Regions from separate parts of the Parabacteroides sp. AF39-10AC genome, predicted to be linked through region 2. Evidence: riboswitches for the same ligand, from Rfam matches in the RefSeq annotation. Region 2 holds a riboswitch; each other region holds the start of a gene.
What was found. Region 2 has a riboswitch for cobalamin ahead of DW033_RS00025 (ABC transporter substrate-binding protein). Riboswitches for the same ligand answer to the same signal wherever they lie in the genome.
Positions count from the first base shown of each region.

Region 1: it holds a riboswitch for cobalamin, as region 2 does, so the genes downstream of both, DW033_RS09210 (Ig-like domain-containing protein) here and DW033_RS00025 (ABC transporter substrate-binding protein) in region 2, are expected to answer to the same signal.
Region 3: it holds a riboswitch for cobalamin, as region 2 does, so the genes downstream of both, DW033_RS09230 (Ig-like domain-containing protein) here and DW033_RS00025 (ABC transporter substrate-binding protein) in region 2, are expected to answer to the same signal.
Region 4: it holds a riboswitch for cobalamin, as region 2 does, so the genes downstream of both, DW033_RS02485 (sirohydrochlorin cobaltochelatase) here and DW033_RS00025 (ABC transporter substrate-binding protein) in region 2, are expected to answer to the same signal.

Region 1 covers NZ_QTLP01000008.1:26,896-34,966, reverse strand. Annotated here, with positions in the region: gene DW033_RS09225 (DUF5074 domain-containing protein) at 1-311, shown strand, start outside; gene DW033_RS09220 (PHP domain-containing protein) at 460-1,503, shown strand; cobalamin riboswitch at 1,842-2,046, shown strand; gene DW033_RS09210 (Ig-like domain-containing protein) at 2,246-3,913, shown strand; gene DW033_RS09205 (DUF5074 domain-containing protein) at 3,928-8,071, shown strand, end outside.
Region 2 covers NZ_QTLP01000001.1:3,062-11,132, reverse strand. Annotated here, with positions in the region: gene DW033_RS00040 (formate--tetrahydrofolate ligase) at 1-1,504, opposite strand, end outside; gene DW033_RS00035 (hypothetical protein) at 1,898-2,410, shown strand; gene DW033_RS00030 (precorrin-2 C(20)-methyltransferase) at 2,459-3,163, opposite strand; cobalamin riboswitch at 3,230-3,429, shown strand; gene DW033_RS00025 (ABC transporter substrate-binding protein) at 3,492-4,655, shown strand; gene DW033_RS00020 (iron ABC transporter permease) at 4,665-5,702, shown strand; gene DW033_RS00015 (ABC transporter ATP-binding protein) at 5,704-6,717, shown strand; partial or broken gene DW033_RS25255 (AraC family transcriptional regulator) at 6,904-7,002, shown strand; gene DW033_RS00010 (DUF4906 domain-containing protein) at 7,572-8,071, shown strand, end outside.
Region 3 covers NZ_QTLP01000008.1:37,756-45,826, reverse strand. Annotated here, with positions in the region: gene DW033_RS09255 (TonB-dependent receptor) at 1-773, shown strand, start outside; gene DW033_RS09250 (DUF4374 domain-containing protein) at 837-2,252, shown strand; gene DW033_RS09245 (alpha/beta hydrolase) at 2,262-3,092, shown strand; gene DW033_RS09240 (PepSY domain-containing protein) at 3,089-4,192, shown strand; gene fldA (flavodoxin FldA) at 4,307-4,816, opposite strand; cobalamin riboswitch at 4,987-5,191, shown strand; gene DW033_RS09230 (Ig-like domain-containing protein) at 5,398-7,065, shown strand; gene DW033_RS09225 (DUF5074 domain-containing protein) at 7,083-8,071, shown strand, end outside.
Region 4 covers NZ_QTLP01000002.1:135,500-143,570, forward strand. Annotated here, with positions in the region: gene cobJ (precorrin-3B C(17)-methyltransferase) at 1-922, opposite strand, end outside; gene DW033_RS02475 (PepSY domain-containing protein) at 979-2,442, opposite strand; gene DW033_RS02480 (TonB-dependent siderophore receptor) at 2,461-4,842, opposite strand; gene DW033_RS02485 (sirohydrochlorin cobaltochelatase) at 4,989-5,906, opposite strand; cobalamin riboswitch at 6,034-6,231, opposite strand; gene aspT (aspartate-alanine antiporter) at 6,318-8,015, shown strand; gene DW033_RS02495 (bifunctional aspartate transaminase/aspartate 4-decarboxylase) at 8,028-8,071, shown strand, end outside.

The sequences.
Region 1 (8,071 bases), on a different contig from region 2:
AAGAGAAAGACGGAAAGAAAGAGGTGGTAGGCACATTCTATAGTGAACCGTTCTCTACCTCTTCCGGGACGGTCAGCAATGAGACGATAGGTGCGGGTGAGGCCCGTATCTATTATTACGCCGGCTATCTGCATTTGAATAATCTGGAAGGCTATCGTTGCTATATCGTAGGATTCAACGGTACGGTATTGGATGCTTTTGAGGTGACCGATTTGAATGAGAGCCGTTTGATGAGTTTTTCCAAAGGATCTTATATCATCACTGCCATCAATGGCAATGATCGGATAACGAGGAAGTTCGTAATCAAGTAATATCGAAACAAGGTGAAGGAGAGTCAAAAGGCTCTCCTTCCTATCGTTATAACAATGTGATATGAATGACATTTTAAATTAATTAGCTTATGAGAAAATTTTGTTGTTTATTTCTATCTTAGTACCCCGTTATTGAGCAATTTTAAGCATGAAAAGATTCATAGTTCCCGCATTGCCGGACGAAACCTCTGAGGAAGAGGATGTTTACGAGCTAACGCATATCGATCACTTGTTTATAAGAGACCGGATCGAGATTCCGGGATTCAGTAATTACGAGACGTTAAAATGTGACTTTCATACCCATACGGTATTCTCCGACGGCTTGGTATGGCCCGATGCCCGGATATATGAGGCTTGGCAGGAGGGATTGGATGCGATAGCGATTACTGACCATATCGAGCACCGGATCAACAAGGTTATTTTGAAAGGAGATTTAAACGAATCTTACAAAATCGCTAAAAAAGCCGCTGACGACATGGACTTTATCGTGATTCCCGGAGCGGAAATAACACGTTCCAAGCCCTTGGGACACCTAAACGCCTTGTTTGTACAAGATGTCAATCTTATGGAGAAAGAAAATCCTGTGGAATCTATTGCCGAGGCAAAAAGGCAAGGGGCATTTATTGTGTGGAATCATCCCGGCTGGCCGAATCATAAGGCCACTTTATATCCCATACATGAAAAACTGATTCAAGAGAACATGATCGATGGTATAGAAGTCATGTCTTACAAGGACTTTTACCCGATTGCATTAGAATGGTGTTCCGGTTTTAAGAAAGCGTTTATGGCAAGTAGCGACGCTCATTGTGTTCTTTCCGGGATATACAGGAAAGGACTACGTCCCCTGACGCTGGTATTCTCGGAAGAAAGAAGTGAGAAAGGGATACGGGAGGCATTGTTCGCCGGTCGTACGGCCGCGTTATTCGATGGGAAAATCGCGGGAGAAGAAAAATACTTGGCCCCATTGGTCAAGGCCTGTATCCGGGTTAAGCGAATGAGGAATACGTGTTTGGAGGTAACCAATATATCTGATATTCCTTTCATTATATATTGCGAAAACAATTTATACCTGCTCCCGGAAAGAAAAACGATTATAATGATGAATCCTAAGGAAAATAGTTGGATAATGAAAAACTGTTTTATCGGCAGGAATAAGAACCTATCGATTTATTTCGATGATTTTTCGGTATGAGTCAATTTTCATCCAGCTCAGAGACCGGGCCCTAATGCGGCATATTACGTCTCTACAACTAGATATAAATTTCTCGGAAGGGCTAAACTTTTCGATCCGTAATTTCTCTAGTGCTTCCGACAATCCTCTGGCGGTAGCACGCTCATCGATCTCCCCTGTTTTCATCCGAACTGATCATGTGGGTATCTATATTAAATCGGATTACTATTGATAGTAACCGCATTTTTTATGGATAGTAGTCGGTATTTCCCTCGTCCTTATTTTTTAATTTATACAATATGCAGTATAGTCAAAAAAAAGCATTTAATAATATTGTGTATATTTTGAATTGTTTTTTATAAATTTGCTGCCGTATTGGTTCGCCTACTTTATTCAGGGTACGGCGATTAAAAGGGAATCAGGTGAGAAACCTGGACAGTCCCGCTGCTGTAAGCTCCAAAAAAGCTTTAGACATCAACTCATTGCCACTGTTTCCGGAAGGAACGGGAAGGAAGTTCTAAAGTGGAGTAAGTCAGAAGACCTGCCAATGCCGGATAACCGCCGCGATTTTACGCTACCGGGGTTTAGCGTAGGATTCAAAAAGGGGAAATATACGAAGTGAATATTGCTTTACATGAAGGATTGATCGGGTGAATCGTGACTTAGTACCTCCCGGACTATGGAAATATTCATGATTATTTGATCTTTCTTTTATATTCCCTCTTGATCGTTTTTTGGAGTTTTACATTTAATATAAAAGCTTATGAGAAAAATTCTATCTCTTTTCTTTGTAATGGCTTTGTGTGTAGTAGGTCTTTCGGCGCAAGGATTGGTTCAAGGGCAACCACATCCCTCGGCTCCGAATGTGCTGGCGAAAACAAAGTCCCAGTTAAGGGCTGACGCCAGCTTTTCTTTTGACGACATCCAGTTTTGGGTAGGAAGCGGCAGCAAGAGAGCCGCTTTAGTGATCGAATGGCATGATGGGAATCGACCGGATGCTATGGTTTGGGGATATCGCTGGGATGGCGAGGCTACCGGACACGATATGATCGTGGCGATAGCGAAGGCCGATCAGAAACTTCTTTTATTAACCCAATATACGGGTTGGATGGGTTATACGATCGATGGTATTGGATATGGGGATAATCTGGACGTCCGATATGATTTGGATGTGGCCAAGAATGAACCGAATAATGCTTTCAAATTTGAACCTCCCATTACGAATCCTTTGTTGGGGCAGACTGGTTTTCCTGAAAATCCGGCGGGGGACGTAGCGGCGGCTATTCGACAAGGCGTACAAACCGGGGTTATCTATCACCCGATAAATGCGGAAAGATATGGATATCCATCTTATGACTATGACCATTGGAGTTGTAGCAATGGCATTCATTGGCAAGCCGGTTGGTATTATGGTTATTGGAGTTATTTTGTGAGAAGTAGTCAAACCTCGAATTTTAGTTATTCAGGTTTAGGTGCTACAAGCCGTGTATTGACGGATGGTTGTTGGGATGCGTGGAGTTGGAATGGAAATATGAATACATCAGAAGGAACTCAGCCCGGAGATGTCTTTGTCGCAGCGACAATACCCTCTGGAGGTGGAGGGGATGAACCCGAGATCCCGGTGATACACGTAACATCCATTTCTCTCAATAAGTCTTCTTTGCGTTTACAAGCAGGAGCAAATGCAATCCTTGCAGCTAGTATCTCTCCTGTAAACGCTGATAATAAGCAGGTTACTTGGAGTAGTTCCGATACAGGTATAGCAACGGTAGAAGATGGGGTCGTAACAGGTGCCAAGCCCGGTGTGGTGAAAATAACAGCCCGATCGGTAGATGGCGGATATACCGCTGTTTGCGAGGTGACGGTAACGGAGACGGTTACTCCTGAGATCGATTTTGAAGGGACCGGGGCGGTTATCTCATTCCCTAAAGTGGAGGAAGCCACCTCCTATGAGGTTCGTGTCTACAGATATGAGAATGGAAGTTATAAAAAGATAGGCACTTACGTAGCGGATGCGGAAGGCAATATCATTACTGAACTACTGACGAAAGGCTTACGGGCTACTTCCGGCACTATATCCGTCCCACTGAAGAACCTAGGGAGGGATGACGCTTATCGGATAGAGATCCAAGTCATGAATGGCTTGGACGTGATCGATACCTATATGGTAGAAAAATCTTCTGATCCGGTGAGCAATGAGACTATGGCTCCCGTTATCCCAAAGGTTTCCTATCAGAATGGAGCGTTGCGCTTTGAGCATTTAGCCGGATATCAAATCTATTTAATGCAGATAAACGGGAAAATGTTGGAACGTTTTGTGATTCAAGTTCGGGAGGAACTTCATCCAATATCTCTTCCATCCGGGAATTATCTACTGATAGGCGAAAAGGATGGCGATAAAAAGACATTTAAAATTCATATTACTCAATAATTAAATTTATTAACATGAGACGAACACTTTACTTAAGTATGGTCTGTTTGCTATCGGCTCTGTTGGTAGTAGGCCAAACCGGTTCGCGGGATCTGAATCCGATAGAGAAACAGAAATTGCAATTACCTGAATTACCCGGTTCGCAGGCACGAGCCTCGATGCTTCGATCCAATGAAAGCGTGGATTACACGAAAGGTACCTTTATCGTAAACGAAGATTGGTACGGGCACCAAAACAGTTCGGTGAACTTCCTGTCGGATGATGGGACTTGGACATATAACGCGTTCCAAAGAGAGAATCCGGGACATGAATTGGGATGTACGAGCCAGTTCGGTACGATTTATGGGGATTTGTTGTATATCGTGTCCAAGCAATCAAAAGATGGTGCGGCATCTGTAGAGGGAAGTCGCTTAGCGGTAATTGACGCGAAAACGATGCAAGTGAAGAAGGAATTTCAGACGATCAACAGCGCAGGAGCTGATGGACGTTCTTTTTTAGGAGTGGATCTGACGAAAGGTTATATCGGAACGAGTAATGGTATTTATGTTTTTCATACAGGATACGATGAAAAGACCGGAAAATATGATGAAAACCAGATGTCTATCGAGGCCAGCGCAATCGGAGGAACGACGGGAATTTCTTCCAGCGATTTGTATCATTCACAGATTGGAACCATGATCCGTGTTGGAAAATATGTATTTGCGGTACATCAAACGAAAGGATTGTTGGTGATCGATCCGAAAGAAGATAAAGTTATCAATATGATATTGAAGCCCGAGGAGGATAGTAATCATGGCTTGGGCTCTATCGTGCTTTCTAAAGATGGTAATTTATGGGCTAGCGTGACATTCGAGTTAACTGGTACCGGAGCGACAATGCCTTATATGTGGAAAGTGAATCCATATACGTTAACAACGCAAAAGGTAGATATACCAACAACGGATGGTATTGAGGAGATTCCCAACTCTTGGTATGCATGGACCGCCGATGGTTTCTGTGCCAGTACGAAAGAGAATAAGATCTATTGGAAAGGACAAGGCTCCGGTAGTTGGTTCACGGGATATAAGATTTTCTGTTATGACATAGATAAGGATTCTTTTTATCAAGTATTCGACTTTACAAAGCTAGATAAAGGAGATTGGCGTCTTTATGGTACGGGATTCCGTATTGATCCGGTGGATGATAATATGTATTGTTTCCTTTATCATGAATTCTTAAACCCGGAACATGAATTAGCGGTAATTAAAACAGACGGAAGAGGGGATACGAACGGAACAATGGTAGGTCGCTATCCTTATGAGAAAGTGAATTATTGGTTCCCTGCTTTGCCTGTGTTCCCGGATAACATGGCTCCGACAATCACAGACGGTTTACCTAGCGAAATTACGTTTTCCGCTGAAAATACGAAGTATAGTAAATCAATGGATGAGATTATAGAAGATGGTGATAATATGATTTCAGCGGTTGTTACTACGATTGTGAATCCGAATCCGGAACTAATTAGTGCGGAGGTGATAAATAACACGTTGACTATTGCTCCGATCGTGGAGAGTATCCAAGAAGTGAAAGAAATTCAACTTAATTTTGAGTTTAACTCAAATGGTAAGATCGTAAATAAACAAGTTGTCGTAAAGTTGACAACTTCAACAGTAGCTCCTTTTGAGTTTAATGAAAAAGAGGTGACACTGGAAGGAAAAGAAAAAACTTTAACATTGGCTGTTACAGGATTAGCGGAAGAGACAATAGAATGGAGTAGTTCTCATCCTGAAATTGTGAGGGTTTCGGAAGATGGTACTGTCATTGGTGTCACTTATGGTACTGCGATAATTACAGCGAAGAGTAAGATACGCCCGACACTTTCTGCGAAATGTTCTGTTACTGTCAAGCGTCCAGCAATGACATTAAAGGAATCTTCTGTAGAATTATATGTTGGAGAAACAAAAGAAAGAGTGCTGACTCCTGTAGATAATAGAATAGAATTAGGAGAAAAGATAGAGTGGACTTCATCCGATGAAAATATCGTAACGGTGGAAGGAACGGCATATTATGCGAATGTTACTGCTCATTCTGCTGGTGTCGCTGAAATTATTGCGACAATTAAATCGGAAATAACCGGAGAAACTTTGTCTGTAACTAAACGTAAGGTAACGGTAGAAACATTTATACCTGTCGAAAAAATAGAATTGCGATTCGCATCTTCAGGAGAGTTGCTGCCAGAAGATGTCATAACGATGAACCTGAATGACAAGCTACAGCTTTCCGCTATTGTTAGGCCGGACAATGCCAGTTCGAAGGATTTGAAATGGTCTTCTAGTGATGAAACTGTTTTTTCTGTTAGTAATGCAGGAGTGATACAAGCAAAGGGTAGTGGTGAAGTGACTATTACTGTTTCAGCTGCGGGCAGTGATGCTTTAGCTTCGTGTCAACTTTCTTGTTCGTTTGAGTATGAAGGTGCGGCCTTTAAAAATAAGACTGTAAAATATAATTATAATGATGGTGCCGGAGAGTGGTTTTTGGAAATTCCTGTTGTTTTTAAACCAGCTAAGCCTGATTATATTGATATTATAGATGCTAGAGTTGAAGGAGATTTAGCGGATCGTTGGGGATTTGACAGTTTTGACGGTGAGAATTTAGTTTTGAACTGTTATGATGATACTCAAGGGACAGGAACACTTATAGCGACAGTCCAGGACTCGCAGACAGGGGAAACGAGTGAAATCTCTTGTCTTCTGTGTAGTGCAAATGATTTAACTAAGTTCGAATTGGAAAAAAGTTCATTGTTTATGAAAACCGATGAAACTTTTCAGTTAAAACCTCAAATAGAGTGGGGAGACGTAGAACCTGTAAAAGTCTTATATGTTTCATCGGATGAAACGATAGCTTCTGTTGATGATGGAGGATTGGTTACGGCCCATAAAGAAGGGAAAGCAAATATTGAAGTATATCTTGAAAATGGTTTGGCTTCTACAGAATGTCAGATAACTGTTGCAAAAGTTGCTGCTGCCAGATTAACAATTCTTGTACCAGATAGAATTGTGAAAGTGGGACAAAATGAAAGGTTTCAGTTCACCGCAAAAGTTTATCCTGATGATGTTAGTTTCTCTTCGGTAAAATGGAGTGGTTCTACTTATATTGATGAAAATGGTTTATTTCAATGTCGCAATATGTCTAAGCATACAATCATAGCAACATCGGAAGATGGTCAAGCGTCTGACACGTGTATGGTTTATGTACAAGGAGAAATACCTCTAGAATCCTTTAGTGTAGAACCTAAAGATATATTATGGGATATAAATGATGGACAGGTTTATGATTTGCGCTCTAAATTTAAATTTAATTATTATCCAATGAATTCGTCTTGCGCTTCTAGTACAATGCTTCCTGAAGTGGTTATCGAAGATGAGGATATTATTACTTATGTAAAACCGGATCCCTCAGGATTGAACGGAGGTTATAAACCATCAAAGGTTGGGACAACAGGAGTTGTGTTTGAGGCGATAGATGGCGGTTTTAAAGATTCTGTTCAAATCCATGTGACTGATAAGAGCTTAGGGGTTTGGGGTGTGACTTTAGAGTCTTCTCAAAGAGTAGCGGCTATTGGTGAGCATTTCACTTTATCTTATGAAGTACAAACTGATCCAACAAAGCCGGATGTGGAAAAAAGTGTGACATGGACTAGCAGTGATGAAAATGTTGCGACAGTTAATTCTAAAACAGGAGAGATCCAAGCATTAGCTGACGGTGAAACGGCAATTCGAGTGAAGACTGATACTGGTGGGTTTGTTGCGACGTGCACATTGTCAGTGGGAAAGGGTATTATAAAAGTGACAGGTGTTTCTTTAAATCAAGATCGGCTGGAGTTGCTAATAGGGCGTTCTGCTCAATTAATAGCGACAGTTCTTCCGGAAAATGCTAAAACAAAAACTGTAAACTGGTCAAGTGATAATCGATTGGTTGCGGAAGTCGATGAAGATGGCAATGTTTCCGCATATGAGGAAGGAACTGCTACGATCACGGTAACAACCCTTGATGGAGGCTATACAGCTACTTGTAAAGTGATTGTTTCTGCGGAACTGGAAAAACCGGGGGCAAATGTTACGGGTGTTAGCCTAAATGCGTCTTCTTTGTCTTTGAATAAAGGTGAGGAGGCTGTATTAG
Region 2 (8,071 bases):
CCCCATAAGCTTTCGGATCGGAAGAGAATGAATATTGAGTCTTGGCGATACAGATCGGATAATGGGAAATACCCAAGCTTTCGATCTGACGCAATTTTTTATCGGCCAAAGTCGTATAAACAATCGAAGAGGCTCCGTATATCTTCTGGGCCACTTTTTGTACCTTCGTACGGATCGGATCATTCAGATCATATGTATATTGTAAAGGAGCGGAAGGATGATTTTCGATCGTATCAACCACTAAGCGGGCAAGTTCCGTACCCCCTTCACCTCCTTCAGAGAAAACGTTATTCATGGCGAATCCAACCCCTTTTTCCTTGCAATGCTCAGCCACTAAAGCGATCTCCTCGTCCGTATCGGTAGCGAAACGGTTGAAAGTCACGATTACTTGCTGTCCGAAGCTCTTCATATTCTCAATGTGTTTATCTAAGTTAGTGAATCCGTTCTTTAATCCTTCGATATTCGGTTCCTTGATTTCTTTTTCAGGAACGCCACCATGAAGTTTTAAGCTCTGGGCAGTCGCTACGATGACTGTCAGTTTCGGTGAAAGCCCCGCTTTTCTACATTTGATATTAAAGAATTTCTCTGCGCCCAGATCAGCGCCGAAACCAGCCTCCGTAATCACATAATCTCCATAAGTAAGAGCCATTTGGGTGGCCAATATGGAATTACATCCATGGGCGATATTAGCGAAAGGACCTCCATGTACAAATGCGGGAGTATTCTCCGTTGTTTGTACTAGGTTCGGCAGTAATGCGTCTTTTAGCAATACGGTAATAGCTCCGGCTATGCCAAGATCATTTACCGTGAAAGGCTTATCTTCGTTTGTATAACCCAATAAAATATTTCCGACACGTCGTTTCAAATCCTCTATATCCGTAGCCAAGCAAAGGATCGCCATGATCTCTGAAGCGGGAGTGATGTCAAATCCGGTCTCGGTAGGGACACCGTTCGCCGAGCCGCCTAGACCCGATACGATGTTACGTAAGCTACGGTCGTTTACGTCAAGAACCCGTTTCCATTTGATCTCCTTTAACCCCTCGCAGGTGTTGCGAGTCTGATAAATATAGTTATCCAATAAAGCGGTAATCATATTGTGGGCGGAAGTAACCGCATGAAAATCCCCTGTAAAATGCAAGTTGATGTTTTCCATAGGAAGCACTTGGGCATATCCACCTCCGGCAGCACCACCTTTCATGCCGAAACACGGGCCAAGAGACGGCTCACGTAAAGCGACCACCGCTTTCTTCCCTATTTTATTCAGACCTAAAGCCAGACCGATCGAAACCGTAGTCTTTCCGATTCCCGCTTTAGTGGGAGTGATAGCGGTCACTAAAATTAAATTATGCTGGTCCATTTGCTTTTTATCGATCAAATGGATAGGAACCTTGGCAATATACCTGCCATAATTTTGTACTTCCTCACGAGGGATACCTAACGTTGTCGCAACTTCCTTAATTTTACGCAAGTCTGTTTCTCTTGCTATCTCAATGTCCGATTTCATGTGCTTTATGTAAGTTTATATAGTTTGAACAAAGTAAATCTAATTTATTATAATAACAAAATGATACGGAACAAGGTTTTCCCCCTTTATGGAATAATAAGATTGTGTTATTTTGATATTTTTGTGCGAAGATGGCGATGATCTTGCTTTTTGTGATAGCTGTTAGGCTTGAAATTAAACTTTTTGTAAAGTGAACTTTGCAAAAATCATACGTTTTGCTTGTCGCACTCTTAAAGAATTATAAAATAGTCTTTAAAATTATCCATCTATGATAATTTGATTAATTTTGTGGTGTCGCAACGATAAAAAGAAAGATAAAATGATTTGAGTGTGATAAATTGAAACAGATAAGAGATTAATAACATTAGCAATATAATATGTAAATTTAAGGTTATGTCAACAGTAAGATTTAGTCAGGTTACATTTGCTACTAAATCGTGGGTAGCAGAAGCATGGGAAAAGATGGTAGTGGAATTGTTTAGCGGCCGTGTCGTAGCGGAAGTCAAACAATTGGATGAAGTATGTGAATCAAAGTGGGAAGTAGAATTGAAGAAGCTTCAAAACGAGGTTCATTCTTTATGTCATCATGCGATCCATCAATTGCTCCCGATAGCCGGCTCTTATCAACAGGCATTACTGGATGACGTTGCCCAAGCCTATACGGTATACGCTCCGGAAGAAGCAGAGTCTATCTTCAACCGGGGAAACCAAGCGATCGAGGATATCAAAGGACATGTATCGGGTATTCGCTACAACGCTTGTAAAATGCGTGAGGCGAACCGTAAAGTAAGCGAGTTGGAAGATATGCACGCAAAAGCGATCATGTATCATAATTCAGTGAAACCTTATATGGATACACTTCGTTTCCATATCGATCAGCTTAAGCATATATTGCATGTAGCGTAATAAGATGGGCTGTCCGGGTTTGGTTACTCTCCGGGCAGCCTTCTTCTTTTAGCGAGGTTGGATAATCAGTAGGGAGAAATAGGGGAAATCCTTGGAATGTATAGTGGTGATATCAGTAGTATAATATTCTTTTCCTGTTCCAACATTCTCGAAATAATGAAAAACCGCCTTATCCGCATACTGCCGGATACAAGTATGAATAGCCTCTTGGCAACCCGGTAATTTCATGATGACGATGATCATTCCATTTTCTATTTTTGCCGAAAGTTCATCGAACGACGCAGTCCCGGGGATTACGTTAATTTGCTCCTCTTGTTTTACGATATGTATCCCGGCCAAGGCACCTGCCGCTATAAATGCCGGAATTCCTGCGATTCGATCGACCGGGATTCCTGCTTCCTCGAATTTATCGTATACATATTGTATAGATGAATAAAAACCAGCGTCTCCCTCGGCGACGATCACGATTTGTTTTCCTTTCAAATATTCAGCTTGGGCATCCAGAAACAATTCGTTATAAGCGTTTAACGCATCTGTCCGTTCCTTACTCATTGGCAAAATAAACGGATGGATCAAGGATTCGTCTACCTCAATAGCTTTCAATATATCCGTCGCCCGAGATATGATTCCATGCTTGCCTTGTGTAGCAGGACAATAGATAATATCAGCCTTTTGTAATGTTTTAAGCCCTTTCAGCGTAATTAATTCCGGATCACCGGGACCTAATGAGACGAAGTGAATAGGATGATTCATGTGTATCTGTTTTTATTTGAAACGCAAAAGTCCTTAAAATTGCGGATGTATACAAATATTCTTACTACTTTTGTCGCTGTAATAGGCTCCGCTTATCTCTTTTTCCGGGAGGCGGATTAAAAGGGAACCGGGTGAGAATCCCGGACAGACCACGCTGCTGTGAACTTCTAAACATTCGGACAATACCTTGGCCACTGGTTTCGTAATCGGGAAGGCGTCCAGAATGGAAGTAAGTCAGAAGACCTGCCGGTTCATAAATAAATGTTGCTGTCCCGTGGAGCAGGACGAGAGTAACTGTCAATGATCAACTGTCAATTAAACAAGGATTATGAATAAGTTTATAGCGGGTGGATGCTTGCTTTTATCGGTATTGACTTTATCATGTACTTCAGGTATCCGTGAAAAAGGAGAAATAGGGAAGACGGCTTCCGTAGAGCAATCCGCATTCTCGCAAGAGCAGGTTAAGCCTTTATACGCCCAAGGATTCAAGCTTACCTATGCGGATCAATATGTCTTGGCTGATATTCAAGATCCTCAAAACGAGGAAAGCACCACGTTTCATTATGCGTTCGTAAAAAGAGGTTCGAAACCCACGGGGATTCCCGTTGATTATACGATGATAGAGCTTCCCATCCGAAGCGTTATCTGTATGACTTCCCTGCAATTATCGAATTTTATTAAATTGGGTGCTTTGGATAAGGTCGTTGGGATTACCAGTACACGGCATTTGTTCAATAAAGAGATGAACGAACGCCTGAAAGAAGGTAAAACCGCAAAGATCGGTATAGAGGGAAATTTCGATAACGAGGTTATCATGAGTATGAATCCTGATTTGATCCTTGTATCGCCATTCAAGCGGGGAGGCTATGAGACGCTGAAAGACGTGGGTATCCCCTTGATTCCCCATTTGGGTTATAAGGAGACTACGCCATTGGGACAAGCTGAATGGATCAAGTTCATAGGCTTGTTGTTAGGGGTAGAGAAAGAGGGCAATGAGCGTTTTGCCGCCATTGAGAAGAGGTATAATGAATTAAAGGAACTTACGGCGGATGGCAAGGTTAAAAAACGTCCGATCGTTTTTAGTGGCGAGTTACGGGGTGGAAACTGGTATGCCGTAGGAGGAAAGAGTTTCTTGGCACAGCTTTTCAAGGATGCCGGCGCTGATTATTTCTTGAAAGACGATGAGCGATCCGGTGGTGTTACATTAGACTTCGAGACGGTCTATAACCAAGCGGACGATGCTGATTACTGGCGTATCGTGAATAGTTTCCCGGGAACGTTTAGCTATGAGGCATTGAAAGAGCAAGATCCTCGTTATGCGGATTTCCGTGCGTTCCGGGAGAAAGGGATTATCTATTGTAATATGAAGAACACGCCGTTTTATGAGAGTATGCCGACAGAACCGGAGATCGTCCTAGCGGATTTGCTTCATATCTTTCATCCGGATTTATTACCGGATCATGAGCCGGTCTATTATTCTCGACTTAAATAAGGAACACTGATGAGACATTCAAATACCCTATGGATGCTGGCGATTGTCACGGCTATTTTTGTTCTAATCTTTTTGAATTTGGTGTTGGGGTCAGTCTCTATTCCTCTTCAATCGGTTTGGCATATTATCTGGAATTCAGGAAATGAGCCTATTACATGGCAGAATATTATCTGGAAATCCCGACTACCACAGGCATTGACAGCGTTGGTAGCGGGAGCAGGCTTATCCATCAGCGGCTTACAGATGCAAACCGTTTTCCGTAATCCATTGGCCGGACCTTCGGTCTTAGGTATCAGTTCGGGAGCGAGCATGGGTGTCGCTTTTGTGGTGTTGTTAAGCGGTAGTTTAGGGGGCGTTGCCTTGAGTAAACTTGGTTTTATGGGGGAGATCGCCTTATCGATAGCGGCCGTGATCGGTTCCTTATCCGTGATGGCGCTGATCGTGTATGTTTCCCAAAAGGTAAAAGGAAATGTCACGTTGTTGATTATCGGTGTGATGATCGGTTACGTGGCAAACGCCGTGATCGGTGTACTTAAATTCTTTAGCGTCGAGGAGGATATCCGTGCATACGTGATTTGGGGATTGGGTAGTTTCGCCCGTGTTTCCGGTAATCAGATGACGTTGTTCGTGATTCTTATGACAATCTTGATCCCTCTCTCGTTCCTGCTTATCAAGACCATGAACTTGATGCTTCTTGGGGATAGCTACGCACGCAATTTGGGACTTAATATCAAGCGGGCCCGTTTGTTGGTTATCACCTCGGCCGGGGTCCTTACGGCGATTGTCACGGCTTATTGCGGACCTATTATCTTCTTGGGGCTAGCCGTTCCGCATTTATGCCGGGCCATATTTCAAACTTCCGACCATCGGATTTTAATGCCTGCGGTCTTATTCGCAGGTGCGGCGTTGGCGTTGATCTGTAATTTGATCGCCCGTATGCCGGGGTTCGAGGGAGCGTTACCTGTCAACTCGGTAACCGCTTTAGTAGGTGCTCCTGTAGTGGCTTCGGTATTATTTAGAAAACGAAAGAATGAATTGAACGAGTAAGATGAAACAAGATACGATTCATATTAACGGACTTTCGATCGGTTACCATTCTAAGAGTAGTACAAAGCTGGTAGCTAAAGGTATACACTCTACGATCTATAGTGGTGAATTAACCTGTTTGCTGGGTGCTAACGGGGTGGGGAAGTCTACTTTATTGCGCACGTTATCGGCTTTCCAACCTAAATTAGATGGGGAAATATTGGTCCTAGGAAAAGATATAGATGCTTATTCCGATAAGGAATTGAGCACCACGATCGGTGTCGTGCTGACCGATAAATGTGAGATCCGGAATATGTTGGTACGGGAATTGGTCGGGATGGGACGTAGCCCGTATACCGGCTTCTGGGGCAAGTTGAGCAAGGATGATAAGCGGATCGTGGAAGAATCCATCGCCCTTGTCCGCATTGAGGAACTAGCATCCCGCATGGTCCATACCTTATCGGATGGAGAACGCCAGAAAGTGATGATCGCTAAGGCGCTCGCTCAGGAGACTCCGGTTATTTACTTGGATGAACCTACCGCATTCCTTGATTTTCCCAGCAAGGTAGAGATTATGCAATTACTCCATCATCTAACCCGGAAAACGAATAAGACGATATTTATGTCCACTCACGATTTGGAGCTGGCTCTCCAGATATCGGATAAGATCTGGTTAATGGACAAAGCGAATGGTATCTCTACCGGTACCCCCGAGGATTTGGCATTGAGTGGTCATCTAAGCAATTTCTTCGCCCGGAAAGGGATTGTTTTCGATAAGGATACCGGATTATTCCGTATAGATAATCAATTCTCCCGACAGATCCGCCTCGTTGGACATGGCCAGAAATACGCTATGGTGCGTAAAGCGCTCCAGCGAAACGGAATTTTGGCGAATCGGGAAGTGGAATCGAATATCTGGATTGAGACTGGCGATTTAAAGACCACCCACTTTATCATCCATGAGACTTCCGGCGGTACCTATATCACCCAAACGATAGAAGAATTACTTGCCTATTTTGATACTGAAAAATCATAACTATGAAATTTTCAATTCATAACTATGTTTTTCTTCATTCATAGTTATGAATTTTTTCCATTCAAATCCATTGTTTTAAAGTAAGCTAGCTTCGTCGGCTTTCCTGTAATTGCTTGAAAGATACATACAACTTTAATTCCACCATTCCTGTCACTTCTACGGCTGTGTGGAGTACAGGTGTTGTATAAGCATACGAAATCACTGATTACAGACAATATAAAACTCCTACTTGATTATTGTGAGCGGTTCTATGACCGTCAATTCGAAACGCGGGAGAATGTGAATCAATTCAACGTCATGTAACAATATGAAGTTTGCATGTATGGATCTTTACACGGTTCTTCCGTCGGGAATCGTGCTAGCTCGTGCGTGCCTTTCCGGACAGTAAGTCCTAAATGTTAAATGAGTAGTGAGATGTAAAGAGACAAACGGTAAAAAAAACGATAATGTAAAATGAATCGAAAAATAGAAGTGATTGAGAATAAAGAAGTAGGGAGAAAAAAAATGTCTCTTTCTTACGTAGAAAGAGACAACTTTCAGAATGACGGATAAATATCCGTTTTCGGGTGTAAAAGTAGCTCAAATTGCTGATAAAGGCAAGGAGAGTGCTTAAATCTTTTATCAAAATTTAAAAAGACAAACAATAGTGAGCCGTCGAGCGTGACGTGCCTTGTCCTATTAACATTTCCAAGGGATTGAAAAACAGCGGATAAAGAGCGATTTCTCTTTATTGTCTCTTTCTACGTAAGAAAGAGACAGCGTGTTTGAAGCAAAAAAATGTGAAATGTAGTAGTGAAAAAGCACGTGCAGGTATGGAGGTCATAGGAATAAAATTACAAAAAGCAGTATTGATCATGATGTCAATAGTATGGATGTTAGGAATGTCAAGTTGCGAGGATCGTCTCGATACGCCCCGTCCATCTACGGGTGGAGGCAAGACGGTGGAGGTATCCTTATGCGTGGGTATCGCCGACGAGGTGGATGCCGGCTCTTTGGAGGCTGGACCACCCACGACTAAGGTCATAGGGAGCGGTGGAAAGGCAGGCTTCGACGTGCGGTTGGTCCCCGCCAGCCGTACCAAGGCTGGGGGAGACGATGCTTTGGCTACCGTCAAGCCGGATAAACTTTACGGCTTGGAGGTCTGGCAATATGATACGAACGGTAATTTCAAGTCGGGGAAAGGGCTAAGCATTGGAGATGTAGAGATCGGTTCCTCATTCACGGTAACCTTGGATGCCTTGACCGATTGCCAATTGGTGATAATCGCCCGAGGCAAAAAAAATTCCACCTACACAGTCGGATCCCTTAGCGGGAAAAGTCTTTCCGAGGTACAGGGCACGACTGCCACCGCTTC
Region 3 (8,071 bases), on a different contig from region 2:
ACTTTATCTTGAAAAGCTTGCAAGCGAAATTGTCCTATGAGAAAGCCTATCGCCTGCCGACCAATGAGGAGATGTTTGGCGATGAGGACCTTGAGACCGGCGATATTTCCTTGAGACCGGAGAACAGCGATAACGTGAATCTGAATTTAAGCTACAACGAGACATTCGGTAAGCATTCCGTATATGTGGAAGGCGGATTGATCTACCGAAATACGAAAGATTATATCCAACGGAATATATCGGATTTGAGCGGCGGTAAATATGGCGCTACCTATGTGAATCATGGTCGTGTAGAGACCAAGGGTTACAATATCTCGGTTCGCTACGGTTTCGCTAACTGGGTAAGCGTAGGAGGAAACTTTACGCAGATGAATGTAAGGGATAACGTGAAGACGGTTACCAGCGGGACGAACCAAGAGAGCTTGACATATGGCGCACGTATGCCGAATCTTCCTTATCAGTTTGCCAACTCGGATGTGACCTTCTACTGGCGTAATTTGTGGAAGAAAGGCAATACGCTAAGTGTCACTTACGATAATTTATATATGCATAGTTTCCCGCTGTATTCGGAGGCAGTAGGCAGTGAATCCGAATTTGTGGTACCAACTCAATTCTCGCATAACCTGACACTCTCTTATGGTATACAGAACGGGCGTTACAATATCTCTTTCGAGTGCAGGAATCTCACGAACGAGAAATTATACGATAACTTCAGCTTGCAGAAGGCTGGCAGGGCTTTCTATGGTAAGGTGAGGGTTTATTTCGGTAATTAATTTAAAGTGTGACTATCTTTTATTTATCAATAATTAATTCAAAACATAATAGATTAAAACAACATGAAGAAGAATTATTTAATGACAGGTCTTGCCGCCGCGTTATTGGTTGGGGGGGTATTTACTTCTTGTAGTGACGACGATCCTGTAAACCCGGATAACGGAGGCAACGGGAATGGAAATGGCGGAGGATCGACCTCGGAGGCGGTTTCGAGCTATGTAGTTGCCGCTTCTGTCGGTGACGCGAATTACTTGTTGACAGCCGATACGCTGGGTGATGGCTCTATCTCCGCTAAAAACAACGGACTCACTACGGAAAGCGGTACGCAATGGATCTTCTATAAGGATAAATATTTGTATCGTTTGGTTTACAATCAAGGAAATGCCGGTGTTACTTCTTCATACGTACTGAATACGGAAGGCAAGGTTAAGGAGCGTGATAATACTTACGAGATCAAGCGGTTTACTTCTTATGGTATCTACGGTGACTATATCATTACATCTTCTACCGGTGATCTGGGTGAGGAATATGCGGACGAGAATGGTTATCTGCCTAAAGGTTTCTTGCTCTCTTATCTGGATGTGGCCAAAGAGACGTTTACGACAAACACGAATACGATCTTGTCGGAGAATTATTTGGGAAATGGCGAGTTTGTTACGTTAGCGGGTATTCTCCAAGCGAACGGCCGGATCTATTCCGCGGCTATCCCGATGGGATTGAGTAAGTACGGCGTGAAAGCGGAGGGAGGTAAATATGTTAAATACCCGGAGCTGGTAAAGACTGAATCCGGAGGAAGCGGTAGTGGCGCTTACGAAAAAGGGGAATTGCAATGGACGCAATATCCGAACGAGGCTTGGGTCGCTATTTATGCGAACGAGAAATTCGAGAACCCGAAACTGATAAAGACGGATAAGATCAGTTATGCTTGCGGACGTAACCGTTCTCAATACTACCAGACCATTTGGACGGCAGACAACGGCGATGTGTATGTGTTCTCGCCCAGCTATGCCAAGACGATGACCGCGGAGGTACAGAAAACGACTTTGCCGGCCGGTGTAGTTCGTATTAAGGCTAACGCGGAGGGGTTTGATCCTGATTATTATTGTAATTTGGAGGCACAGACGGGTGGTAAGGCATTCTTGCGTTGTTGGCATATCACGGAAGATTATTTCTTGTTGTTGATGTATGATCGTCCGTTGACTGAATCCGGATTCGCCGCGAAAGAGTTGGCTATTTATAAAGGAGAGGATAAGAGTCTTACTTACGTGAAGGGGCTGCCTTCCACGGATGTTATTTCCGGATTTGGCAATACTCCGTTCTCGGAGGATGGTATCGCTTATATGGCGGTTACGACTACCGATGGAAGTCAACCTGCCGTGTATCGTATCGATCCGAAGACAGCTACCGCAACAAAAGGTCTTACCGTTGAGGCAGAGCAAATCAGTGGTGTAGGTAAATTGACTGCCGCTCAAGAGTAATAAGCAAGTATGAGTCGGACTCACATTCTTTTAATATTCCTCCTGCTCCCGCTAACCCTGCGGAGCCAGGAGGATATTTGTATAGGAAAGGAACTGGTTTTGTACTCTACCGTATTGCAAGAAGACCGGAGTTATTGGATACACCTGCCGGAGCATTATAATATGGATACGAAACAACGCTATCCGGTTGTTTACCTGCTAGATGGAGATTCTTTCTTTCATTCGCTGGTAGGCATAAGGAAAACGTTGGCATCCGGTAGAGGTAAATATCTACCTCCCTGTATTATTGTCGGGGTATTAAATACGGATCGGACACGTGATTTTACGCCTACCGCTTCAGCCGCCGGACGGGATGGTAAAATCTCCATAGATGCGATTCCGCAAGGAGGGGGAAGTGAGGCTTTCAGTAAGTTTCTTACGGAAGAACTTCGCCCTGCTATCGATAGTGCCTATCGCACGAACGGCTGGAATATGCTTATCGGTCATTCGTATGCGGGGCTTTTCACCTTGAATACGTTTCTTCGTCATACGGAATTATTTGATACCTATCTAGCGGTCGACCCTAGTTTGTGGTGGGATCAGGGGCGGTTGGTCCGGGAGGCGGAGGCTTTGGTTGCAGGCCGGGATTTTAAAGGGAAAAGCCTGTATATCGGTGTCGCGTCTAAAAAAAGGACGGACCGGGTGGACATTCATCTTGACAAAGTGAGTTATCTTCTTTCGGAGCTTTTACCGCAAGCGGAGAACCTGCGTTTCTTTAGTAAATCATTTCCCGACGAGAACCATGGAACGGTAGCGGTTCCGGGTATATATGACGGGATTAAACAATTATTCGGAAAATGAGAAAATTCTTTGCGAAAGTACATTTATGGCTATCGATACCTTTTGGCATTATTATTGCGATTGTCTGCCTGACCGGGGCGATTCTCGTCTTTGAGACAGAGATATTAGAATTAGGCTACCCTTCCCGTTATTTTGTAAAGGAAGTAAAAGGGGAACCTCTCTCGCCTGCCGCCTTGATAGAATCGGCGCGCCAACAATTACCCGATTCGGTTCGAATAAACGGTATTCGGGTATCGTCTGACCCGAGACGAACTTATCAACTGGTATTACCGGGGAAAAAGGCCGCGGGTTTTATTGATCCCTACACCGGGGAGGTGACCGGGATGGATGACGGACAAGGTTTTTTCCTGAAAATGATGCGTCTTCATCGTTGGTTACTTGATGAGTATAAACGGGATGGAAGTTTTTCTTGGGGAAAATCAATAGTTGGCTATGCGACTTTGGTCTTGGCGATTATTATTATGAGTGGAATTGTTATCTGGTATCCCCGTAATAAAAAAGTATTGAGAAACCGGTTGAAAGTAAAGACCAAGGCTGGTTGGTTCCGTTTCTTCTATGATTTACATGTCTCCGGGGGATTCTATGCGGCATCGCTCCTGCTTATCTTAGCGTTAACCGGATTAACATGGTCGTTTGGCTGGTATCGAAATGCCTTTTATAGTGTCTTCGGTATTAGTGCAAACCCGCCTCAAGCGCATCATGCTCCAGCTTCTTCCGGCGCGAGGAAACCTGCGAAGAAAAAGACGGATTACACACAATGGGCTGAGGTGTTATCGGCATTGAAAAGCCATTATCCGGACTTTAACTCAATCACGATCCAAGATGGCTCCGCTACGGTTTCTACGGCCCGTTATGGAAATACAAGAGGAAGCGACCGTTACTCCTTTGATCCTGCAACGGGTGAGATTACGGAAGTCCAATTATATAAAGATCTCCCGAAATCGGGGAAGATAAGAGGATGGATTTATTCCGTACACGTCGGCTCGTGGGGGGGAATGACTACCCGTATATTGACTTGCTTAGTTTCCTTGTTGGGGACGATCTTCGCGATAACCGGCTATTATTTTTGGATAAAGAAACAATTCAGGAAACTGAGATGAAAAGAAAGAGGTATGTTTGAGCCACATACCTCTTCATAAATCTAAACCAATCTAGTTGAATACGCAAACGTTGCAATATTAAGGTTAAACAGTTATGTATGTAAAAGTGTGCGTCTATTCAATTCCTTCTTTCCTTATAGATGCCAACCACTGGTCGATCCGCCCTTCCGTTTGATCGTCCTCGTTCATTTCATCCAGAGGAAGTCCGACGAACATACCGTTTATGCAGGCGGTGGAACTGTCAAATGAATATCCCGAAGCATCTACAGCGCCAATGAATTTGCAACCTGTATTTCGCAGGTCGGAATAGATCGTGCCGATGGCGTCACAGAAAGTGTCGCTAAAAGAGGCTGAGTCTCCGCAACCGAATAATGCGACGGTTTTCTCACTTAAGTCCAGCTTTTTCAGTTTCCCTAGATAACTATCCCAATCATCTTGCAAATCTCCGGCGCCCCAAGTGGAACAGCCTAATAACAAGATTTCATAAGGCGCCACATCAGCGGGAGAAGCGTTAGATACGTCATGAATATCTTTGTCTTCCACACCCAGCTTCTCCGCGATACGTTTCGCGATCCCTTCCGTCGTTCCTGTAGACGAGCCGTAGAATATTCCTATAGTCTTCATTTCTATTTGTTTTTATAGTTTGATAACGAAAGCAAATATCCGATATCTTATTAGTCTCGGCAATACCTACAAATATGTATTTTGAGGGTCGCGAATACCCATGAATGATCAGTGATGGTTGGGGGAAGAAAGCATTTTGTGAATTTGTCGATAATTTGAATTGTTTTTTATAAATTTGCCAACGTATTGGTTCGCCTACTTTATTCAGGGTACGGCGATTAAAAGGGAATCAGGTGAGAAACCTGGACAGTCCCGCTGCTGTAAGCTCCAAAAAAGCTTTAGACATCAACTCATTGCCACTGTTTCCGGAAGGAACGGGAAGGAAGTTCTAAAGTGGAGTAAGTCAGAAGACCTGCCAATGCCGGATAACCGCCGCGATTTTACGCTACCGGGGTTTAGCGTATGATTCAAATATGGAATACAAAGAACATTGCTCTAAAGAGGTAATTTGGATAGGGTAAGTTATGCCGTAGTTCGTGGGGAACTATGGACGATTTATTTTGTGTTAGCCTGTTAAAGCCATGTCCTTTTATATCATTCAGTGTATTTGTTTTTTGGAGTTTTACATTAATATTATGCTTATGAGAAAGTTTTTATCTTTTTTCTTTGTAATGGCTTTTTACGTAGTGGGAGCCTATGCGCAGGTATTGGTTCAAGGTCAACCGCATCCTTTCGCAAGGAATATCTCAACAAAGCAGGAGTCTCAATTAAGAGCTGATGCCAGTTTTACTTTCGATGACATCCAATATTGGGTTGGTAATGGTAGCAATAAAGCCGCTTTAGTGATTGAATGGCATGATGGGAATCGCCCGGATGCCATGGTTTGGGGATATCGCTGGGATGGCGAGGCTACCGGACATGATATGATCGTGGCGATTGCTCAAGCAGATCCGCGATTGGTATTGCTCACCCAATACACCGGCTGGATGGGATATACGATCGATGGAATCGGGTATGGTGAGAGTATACTTAATATTTCTTATGATCTAGAGGGAGCGAAGTCTGAGCCTAAAAATGCGTTTAAATTTGAACCTCCTATCACAAATCCGCTGTTGGGACAAACTTCTCACCCTGAGCATCCGGCAGAGGATGTTGCGGCCGCCATTCGGCAAGGGGTTCAAACAGGAGTTATTTATCACCCGATAAATGCGGAAAGATATGGATATCCATCTTATGACTATGACTATTGGAGTTGTAGCAATGGCATTCATTGGCAAGCCGGTTGGTATTATGGTTATTGGAGTTATTTTGTGAGAAGTAGTCAAACCTCGAATTTTAGTTATTCTGGTTTAGGTGCGACAAGCCGTGTATTAACGGATGGTTGTTGGGATGTGTGGAGTTGGAATGGGAATATGAATACATCAGAAGGAACTCAGCCCGGGGATGTCTTTGTCGCTGCGACAATACCTTCTGGAGGTGGAGGGGATGAACCCGAGATCCCAGTGATACACGTAACATCCATTTCTCTCAATAAGTCTTCTTTGCGTTTACAAGCAGGAGCAAACGCAACCCTTGTAGCTGGTATCTCTCCTGTAAACGCTGATAATAAGCAGGTTACTTGGAGTAGTTCCGATACAGGCATAGCAACCGTAGAAGATGGGGTCGTAACAGGTGTCAAGCCCGGTGTGGTGAAAATAACAGCCCAATCGGTAGATGGCGGATATACCGCTGTTTGCGAGGTAACGATAACGGAAGTTGTTATTCCGGAAATAGATTTCAATGGTCTTGATGCTGTTTTAACTTTTCCGAAAGTAGAGGAAGCCACCTCTTATGAAGTTCGTGTTTATAGAAATGAGGATAGTGGTCATAAAAGAATCGCTACTTATGTAATCGATGCCGAAGGTAATATAATCACAGAATTAAGAGCGGTGAGCTTACAAGGCTCTTCTGGGAAAATTTTGGTTCCATTGAAAAATTTAGACATAGACGGTGTTTATACGATAGAGATACAGGTGCTGAATGGATTGGATATAATAGATACCTATACAGTAGAAAAAATATCGAATCCAGTAAGTAATGAATATTTATCCGCAAGTGGTAGTCGGGTAATTTATCAAAATGGGACATTGTCTTTGGAGCATTTGGATGGATATCATTTTTATTTAATGACAATGGAAGGAAAAATATTGAGAACCTTTATAGCTCGAGTTCCCCACGAACTTTATCCTATATCGCTTCCCTCCGGGAATTATCTGTTGACAGGAGAAAAGGATGGAGACCGGAAGGTCTTTAAATTCCGTATTAATTAATAATTAAATTCATTTACATGAAAAGAACACTTTACTTAAGTATGGTTTGCTTACTATCGGCCTTTTCGGCTGTGGGGCAAACCGGTTCGCGGGGGCTGAATCCGATAGAGAAGCAGAAACTGCAATTACCTGAACTTCCGGCTTCGCAAAGCCGAGTCACGCTACTACGTTCAAGTGAAAACGTAGATTATACACAGGGAGTCTTTATTTTGAACGAGGACTGGTTTGGTCATAACAACAGTACTATTAATTTTATGACTTCTTCTGGTGATTTCGCTTATAAGATTTTCCAGACAGCAAACCCTGGTAAAGAATTAGGTTGTACATCTCAGTTTGGTACTATTTTTGGAGATAATATGTTTATTACTTCTAAACAGCCAAAGGATGGTGGAGCCAGTATTGAAGGAGGTCGCTTGAATGTAGTGGATGCCAAGACAATGAAAGTGAAAGCTCAATTTACGGATATAGGCGGAGGCGATGGACGTGCTTTTTTAGGCGTGAATGACTCTGTTGGCTATATTGGCGCTTCAAACGGTATTTTTTTGTTTGATATAAAGAATTTGACGGTTGGAGATCAATTGAAAGGTGCCTCAAATTCCGGGGGACTTTATAATGGTCAAGTAGGAATGATGGTCCGGACAAAAACATATGTGTTTGCGGTTCAGCAAAGTAAAGGCGTTTTGGTGATAGATCCTCTAAAACATGAGATTATCAAATTGATAGAAGGAAGTTTCAGTACTTTGACACAAAGTAAGGATGGCAGTGTTTGGGTAGGTGCTGGATCACGCCTGTTATGTATTGATCCGGAGACTTTGGAAGAAACTTATCTATCATTACCCGATGGCTTGACTATACCGGATTCATGGTATGCTTGGACTGCGGGTGTTCTTTGTGCAAGTACGCAAGAAAATGCTATTTATTGGACAAAGGGAGGTGGTTTTAGCAGTGGTAATGAGATTTATCGTTATGAGATCGGTAATCCTTCTTCTATGGATAAACCATTTTA
Region 4 (8,071 bases), on a different contig from region 2:
CATCCGGGTCGGCATAAAGGATATTTTCCATATCGAAATCGGCCGTCGTATGAATGGCATGGAGTAACGCCCATTTCTTATCCAACGGGATCTCTTGGTTTTTCAATTCCTTCTCGATCGTACGGAAACTACGGATCATGATGTCCTGTCCGATACCCGTATCCATTTTCTTTTGTTTGATCTCGCCATAATATCCCCGGGGAGTGATCATATGATTCCCGGAAAGATATGTTTGTGAGTTTCCGATCAAGACTACCGTAAACATATCGATCTGCTCGGGGTCCAGATCTGCGAGCGTAGTGACGAATACTTCTTGCTCCTCCCGTCCGGCCTGACGTACATAACCGACCGGAGTCTCCGGCTTGCGTTCTTGCAGGAACAATTCTTTTAAACGATAGAGTTGCCAATAACGTCCCTCGCTTTTTGGATTATAGATCGCCGTAACAAAATCGGCCATGGCCGCCGCGTGAATCCGTTTCTCGATCAGTTCCCAAGGAGTCATCAAGTCTGAGAGGGAAATCACACAGAAATCATGTCCGATAGGAGCGCCAAGCAAGGACGCAGCTTTCTGGAAAGCGCTGATGCCCGGATACGACTCGATCTCGATCTCGCTTCCGGATTCTTTCTTCATCTCATAAATCAGAGGAGTCATGCCATAAATACCGGCGTCACCGGAACTGATCACGCAAACCGTCTTTCCCTCGTTGGCATAAGCGAAAGCTTGCTCGGCACGAGCTTGCTCACGTTTCATACCTGTATCTATACATTCCGTTCCCTCACGAAGCAAGTGGGTGATAAAACGGAAATAATATTTATATCCTATGATGACATCCGAGCTTTGGATAGCGGCCAAAACCGCAGGCGTTATATCGGCCTCGCTACCGGGGCCGATTCCGGCGACTATAATCTTGCCTTTATTCATTCAAATCTATTTTATAATACAATGTTCTCAATAAATATAATACAAATATACAGGCTTTACTTCTTTCTTCTCGCTTTTCGCCTGATATATTTTATCGCAAGCCATACACCGGATAAGGAAACGAACGTGCCTCCCAACATGGTTCCCCACATCACGATATTCCATAAGACCGGATGATCTACCAAGAATTTCAGATTCAAGCTATGCAATGCCGGATACATCCAATGGTTCCAACGAGACGGCGTATTTACATAACGGTATTGTCCATTACGGGGATTAATGTAATAACAACTATTATCCACGTCTTGAATAGATACTTTCCAGACCGGGAGTTCTAAATTCCTTTTTCGTGAGATATAATACGTATCATAAGCATCCAACAGTTTGATATCAGCCGTGGTCCCGATACCATGTATCTGAGACAATACGGAACGGATTTCTTCCGGTCGCAGGTTCAATAAAGATATCCCGTCACTCTTATTTGCGTTCACGACAATATCCTTCGTGTCTGTTTGTACGATGTAAAAGGGTATATCACCAAAACTACTCCATTCCAATTGACGGATCTGGCCGGGATAGGCTTGTATGACCGCCCTGTAATCCAACGGATAATCGAGTGGGGAAGGAGCCATCTTCCGCAGTTCTTGAACCGGGTTTATATCAAGCTTGGCTTTCAACCCCCAATCCTGTACACGAGCCAAAGACATCATACCACTAAAGCAGAAGGTGAGGACAAATAAACCGAATAACACCCCAAGAATATGATGCCATTTATACCAGAACTTCTTATAAGGGGAAATCAAATGACGTCTCCTCGCTAACCGGAAATCCCGTATTCCTAAATAGATCCCGGCGATACACATAACGCACCCGATTCCGGATAACCAGACAACTACCTTTATCCATAATTCAGCGTCTTGCCGCAAGGAAGTGAAATAGACCCAATGAGGGATCGCCCCGAGCCAAGCCCAGAAACGACTGTTTTTATCCGTATATTGCAAAACCTCCCCGGATTTAGAGGATATGTATAATTCATGTCGTTCCGGATCGGCGAAATGGAATTTATAGATCGGAAATTCCTCTTTTAAACGACCGAATGGAATCCATTGGTCCAAGGTGTACAAGGAATCTACCTTCGCTATGGAAGAGGTATTCCATAGTGATGCCACACGTTGGATATGATTCCAGTCGATTACGGGTAATCTTTCCGTCGAGTCGGCAGGAATATCATAGCTCCCTTTCTCCGTCCGGATATGAAAAACAGTTTGTCCCAAATAGCTGTTTAAGGTAACATGGCTTATCCGCTCGTTCTGCGGTAAACGTTTCTCTATCTGGTCTAACGAAGGAAGATTCTCCAGAGAGAGAATATCCATCTTCGCCCGTTTATCGGCCCGGTCCGCTCGCGGGAACGTATGGTAGATCATTACCAATCCCGATAGGAACCAAACGAGAAACAGGATACTGAACGCCGTGCCCAGTATCCTGTGTATAAATAGCGTGATCTTTGTCAATAGATTCATGAGCGTATGTTCTATATATTATAATGTATAGGAGATAGCCACTTGGAAATTACGAGGCATGCTTGGCACCATCTGTTGTCCGAGCGCTTGGTTATAATAATTGTTGTCAAACAAGTTATTCAAGTTGAATGTAAGGTGAATATTGTTGTTCAACAAATAAGACATACCGAAATCGGTTACCCAATACGGATCGAACCAAGAGTTGTTAGATGTATTACGGTATACTTTACCGGTATAACTGCTACTCAAGTGAAATTCCAGATTCTTCAAGACACCCCGAGGGATGGTATAACTGCCGTATGCGTAGAAAGTCTGGTTCGGTACGTTGCTCTGCCAGTTTCCTTCTTGGCTATTCAATTGTTGCTTTGTCTCATCCGGGTTATTGCCATAGATAGCCTCGATCAATTCCGGATCCTTTATTTCTTTCATCTCCCGGATCTTGGAGTCGTTCAATCCATAACCGATCGTCAGCGCTAAGGTGCTTACCGGAGAAAGAGTGACATCAAAATCAAAACCCTTGGAATCTTGTACACCCACCTGTCCGATTACGCTCATCGTGGTAGTCTCGCCGTTTACCTCCTCTTGATAGTTGTTGGTCAACGTAGCCGTACTGTTCATCTTCCGGATATAGAACAAGCTGGCATTGGCGCTTAATATATTGTTCAATTGATATTTAAGCCCCACCTCGGCTTGGTATCCTTTCTCCGGCTTAAATACTTCCTCATTGCGAGCAGGCTCGAAACGATTTCCATCACCTCCTACATAAACGACATTATCTTGATAGAACGTACGGATCGGTTTGAAGAAAGAAGCGAAAGAAGCATAAATGGATGTATTCGGATGGGGCAGATAGACCGCTCCGAAACGATAAGTCAACGCCTTATTCTTTATCATATTGAAGCTTGAATGTTCCTCATACTCACGTCGTCCGGTAGGAGTTGTAGCGCTGGCGGACATATAACGGAAAAAGTCGTAACGTAGAGCGGCTAATACCTTCCATTGCTCGTTGAACTCAACCATATCTTGAAGATAAAGGCTGTTGGAATAATGATGCGTAACCGTTGCTTTCGAGAATTTACTGGTCATATATCCCATGCTATGCGGATCATAAACGGATACATGCGAATAAAGGCCGGGACCCTGAACATCATCTCCTAAATTATAGCCCGAATAGCTGGTACGATTCAAGGCGACGAAAGAGTAACCTCCCATATACGTATGCTTTATCTCACCCGTCCTGAATTTACCGCTTAGCTCGAGCGTATTGGCTACCGTCTTGGCTATATGGGAGAAGCGAAGCGGGAAAGAAAGATATACACTGTCCAAACAGATATATTTTTTCTGGCCGTTTTTCATATAATAATGATCATAGATCGGATCATCACTTTCGAGATAGTCGAGGGCTTCCGTCCCAAAATAGTTGATATCGTCGTTATTGTAAGAAAGGCGATCTGTTAGTTTCGCGCCGTTCCAAAAAGTATGTGTGTATTGCGTCGATACGTTCCATGCGTGATTCTTCATAAAGTCGGACTCGTTATTGTAGCGAGCCTCACGGTCAAGTCCCGGTAGCATCTCATTTTTATGGAGATATAACTGTCCTGTTTGCACATTATATACATCATTTGCCATTAAATCGGGAAGACCGATCTCCGTCCCATAGAAGTCGCGGTTAAAACCTCCGCGAACATCTAATATGTCACGTTCCGTCATTTTAGCTTGCAATGCCAGATAACCGGAAAAGCGACGGTTGCCATTATCACGCCAGCCCTCTTGATCGGAAAAGTTGACATTGGCGTAATAATTGACCGGACCGACCAATTTACCGCCCATGCCAAGTGTCGCCTCTTTATTCTCGTAACTACCGTAGGCCAATCGAGCATTAACGCTCTGTTTCTCTGACGGGGATTTACGAACGATATTCAAGGTTCCACCTACGGCTGAATGTCCGTAAAGTACAGAAGCCGGTCCCTTTAATAATTCAATAGACTCGATACAGGATAGATCGGGTACGGGATAAGAGTTGTTTATTGCCGAACGTTCATCGCGGATACCGTCTATCATCATGATAGAATGATCGAAACCACGGATCGACAATTGTTGAAATGCGCCATAAGATGTCTGGAATCGTACGCCCGGCATAAAGCGTACCGCATCTTGGATATTACGGATACCTCGCAACTCCAAACTACTCGCCGTAATGCTATTAATTGAAATAGGAAGATATTTCATAGGTACGTCCAACTTCGTGATTTGTGGACGTGGCTTGCGTGCGGCGGTCGCTACGACTTCTTGAATATTGAATGTCGTATCGGCGAAATTCGTGTACTCATTCTTGTGTTGTGCCTGCATCGTACTGATACATAAGGCTGTCAACGGTAAGATTGTCAAAACTCTTTTCATATATTTAGCATTATAACTGTTTATTGTATGCATGTGAAATCCCTTTCGAAAGAAATTCCATTTTCCTTCGAATGAAAATTTAGTTTCTTTCGGAAGGAATTACTTTTTCTTCCGAAAGGAATAAAACATAGATTTGGAGAACTTTTTTAGTCCTTCTCTACCGCATAAGCTTTCTTCTTATCAACGATATCGATCATCTTATGTTTAGCCATGAAACGGGCATGTTCGATGAAGATCTTCTGGATATCCGGATTCTGTCCCAGACCTTCCATAAATACGCTTACCTCGTAGCCTTTCTTTTCCAATTCCTCTTTCCAATCACCGGCGATATCGTTTTTCGCATGGTCTCCGGCGACAAACATAAATGGCATCAACAAGACTTTTTTCGTTCCATTGGCCTTTACTTGGGCTACCATCGTATCAAAAGAAGGATAGCCCTCGATGGTTCCTACGGAATAATCCTTGAATCCCTTCTCCTTCAACATATAATCCAACATGGCATATTGGGCCGTCGCCGGTGTATAAGTGCCATGGCCTACCAATAAAGTAGCGCCTTCTTTCGCCCCATTTTTTGTGATAGCGACGATTACCGCCTCATAATCCTCCGGTGTATACAATAAAGGATTACCGATACGAATCTCCTTGAAAGAAGATTTCATGGTGGCAACATCCTTACGTAAGGATTCCATCTCGATACCTTCGATTATATTCGTGGATTGGATCAAGACATGTGTATAACCATCAGTCTTTAACTTTTCCAAGGCCTCGATCGGGTTCAGTTTCTCTACGCCACGAGCTTTTAAGCGGCGCATTACAATGCGAGAAGTCCATGCCTCACGCAACTCAACATCCTTGAAAGCTTCTTTCGCTTTTTGATTGATCGCATCGATTGTCAAGGCACGGGTATCATCATGGGTCGTTCCAAAATGTACCATCAATAAAGCGGCCTTATCGCCCGGTTGTAAAGAGGCGAATAAATCGGATGCTACAAAATTCTCGCCATCGTGCGCACGACAAACTAGGCTGATGACCAGCAGGAAGAAAGATAGTAAGTGTTTCCTCATCATATGAATATATTAATAATTAGATTACATATCAATCCCACGGAGACAACGTATTATTACGTCTCCAACATCTTTTAGATATAGGTGATATTTCTATCCTCTTAATTACTCCTGACCCCGGGAGGAATTAATCATTACTTCGCTTGGCAGGTTTCCTGACTGGCTCGGAAAGCAACCTTCCCATCTTTCTTAAGACAGTGGCATAGCAGAACGCTTTCCTTTTCAAGAGCTTCACAGTAGCGGGCACTGTTCCGGATTCTAACCGGATTCCCTTTTATAGAGTTGTCGGTAGACAAACTCTATCACCTAAGCGGTCGCAAATTTATATAAATAATCCCGAAATGTAACAACATCTTTCAAATAATCCCTGTTCCAATAGCATCTTTTTTGTTTAACATCAAATAAATAGATATGGAATGGATAACTAATTTACTTCAACATTATCCGGAGCTAGCTATTTTCATAACCTTAGCTCTCGGTTTCTGGATTGGCAAGTTTAAGATAAAGAAGTTCACGCTGGGAACGGTTACCAGCGTATTATTGGTCGGTGTATTGATCGGGCAATTAAAAATCGATATAAGCGGACCGTTAAAGTCCGTCTTTTTCTTGATGTTCCTCTTCGCTGTAGGATATAGCGTTGGGCCACAGTTCTTCCGGGGATTGAAAAAGGAAGGTCTTCCTCAAATGCTTTTCGCCGCCGTCATGTGTATATTTTGTTTGATCGCTCCTTTTTTGTTAGCGAAACTTATGGGATATAACGCAGGCGAGGCCGCAGGATTATTGGCGGGCTCCCAGACGATGTCGGCGGTATTAGGAGTTGCCGAAGATACGATCGGACAGATGAATATTAGCGATACGGATAAAAGCGCTATGGTCAACGTGATGCCCGTGGCCTATGCGGTAACTTATATTTTCGGTACGGCAGGGTCCGCATGGTTGGTGAGTGATATCGGGCCACGTCTTTTAGGAGGACTCGACTACGTGAAAAAAGCGTGTAAAGAACTAGAGGCTAAAATGGGAAATAACGACGAGAGCGAGCAACCGGGCTTTATGCCTGCCGCCCGTCCGGTAACTTTCCGGGCCTATAAGATTAGTAATGAATGGTTCAAGGAGGGTAAAAGCGTAAAGCAGTTGGAGGAATATCTGGACCAATTGGGACGGCATTTGTTCGTGGAGCGTGTCCGTATTAATAATGTAGTGACCGATGTTAAACCGGATTTGGTTTTACATACCGGAAATGAGGTTGTTCTAAGTGGCCGCCGGGAATTCGTGATCGGAGAGGAGAATTGGATTGGCGACGAGGTCAACGACATTGAATTGCTCGATTTTCCGGCGGAGACGTTACCCGTACTAGTGATCCATAAGGAATACGTGGGGAAAAAGATTTCCTATCTACGCAATCAATCGTTCATGCATGGTGTTAGCATCAAGTCCATAAGGCGTGCGGGTATCAATATCCCGGTCTTGGCCGCTACGGTAATAGATTCCGGTGATATGCTGGAATTGGTAGGCATGAAATCAGAGGTAAATAAAGCGGCTACGGCTTTGGGATATCCCGATCGCCCAACCAATCAGACCGATTTGATTTTCGTGGGTATCGGTATTTTCTTAGGGGGAATTTTAGGTTCGCTCGCAATTCATTTCGGGGGTGTCCCGATCAGCCTAAGTACGAGTGGAGGTGCTTTGATAGCCGGACTCATCTTTGGATGGCTTCGTTCTAAGCATCCGACGTTCGGGCGTATTCCGGAACCCTCCATCTGGATATTAAATAATTTGGGATTGAATATGTTTATCGCCGTAGTCGGTATCACGGCGGGTCCCAGTTTCGTGACCGGATTGAAGGAAGTCGGTATAAGTTTATTTATTATCGGCGCTTTAGCGACATCTATCCCGCTTATCATCGGTATTCTGATGGGACGTTACGTTTTTAAGTTCCATCCGGCTATCACTTTAGGTTGTACGGCAGGCTCACGTACGACAACCGCAGCGTTGGGAGCGGTGGAAGATGCCGTAGGAAGTGAGACTCCAGCCTTGGGCTATACCGTTACCTATGCGGTAGGTAATACTTTATTAATTATCTGGGGTGTCGTTATCGTACTAATCATGTAATATATATAATGTATGGAAAAGAAGAAAATACAGATCACGAGAGAATATGAGAAAAA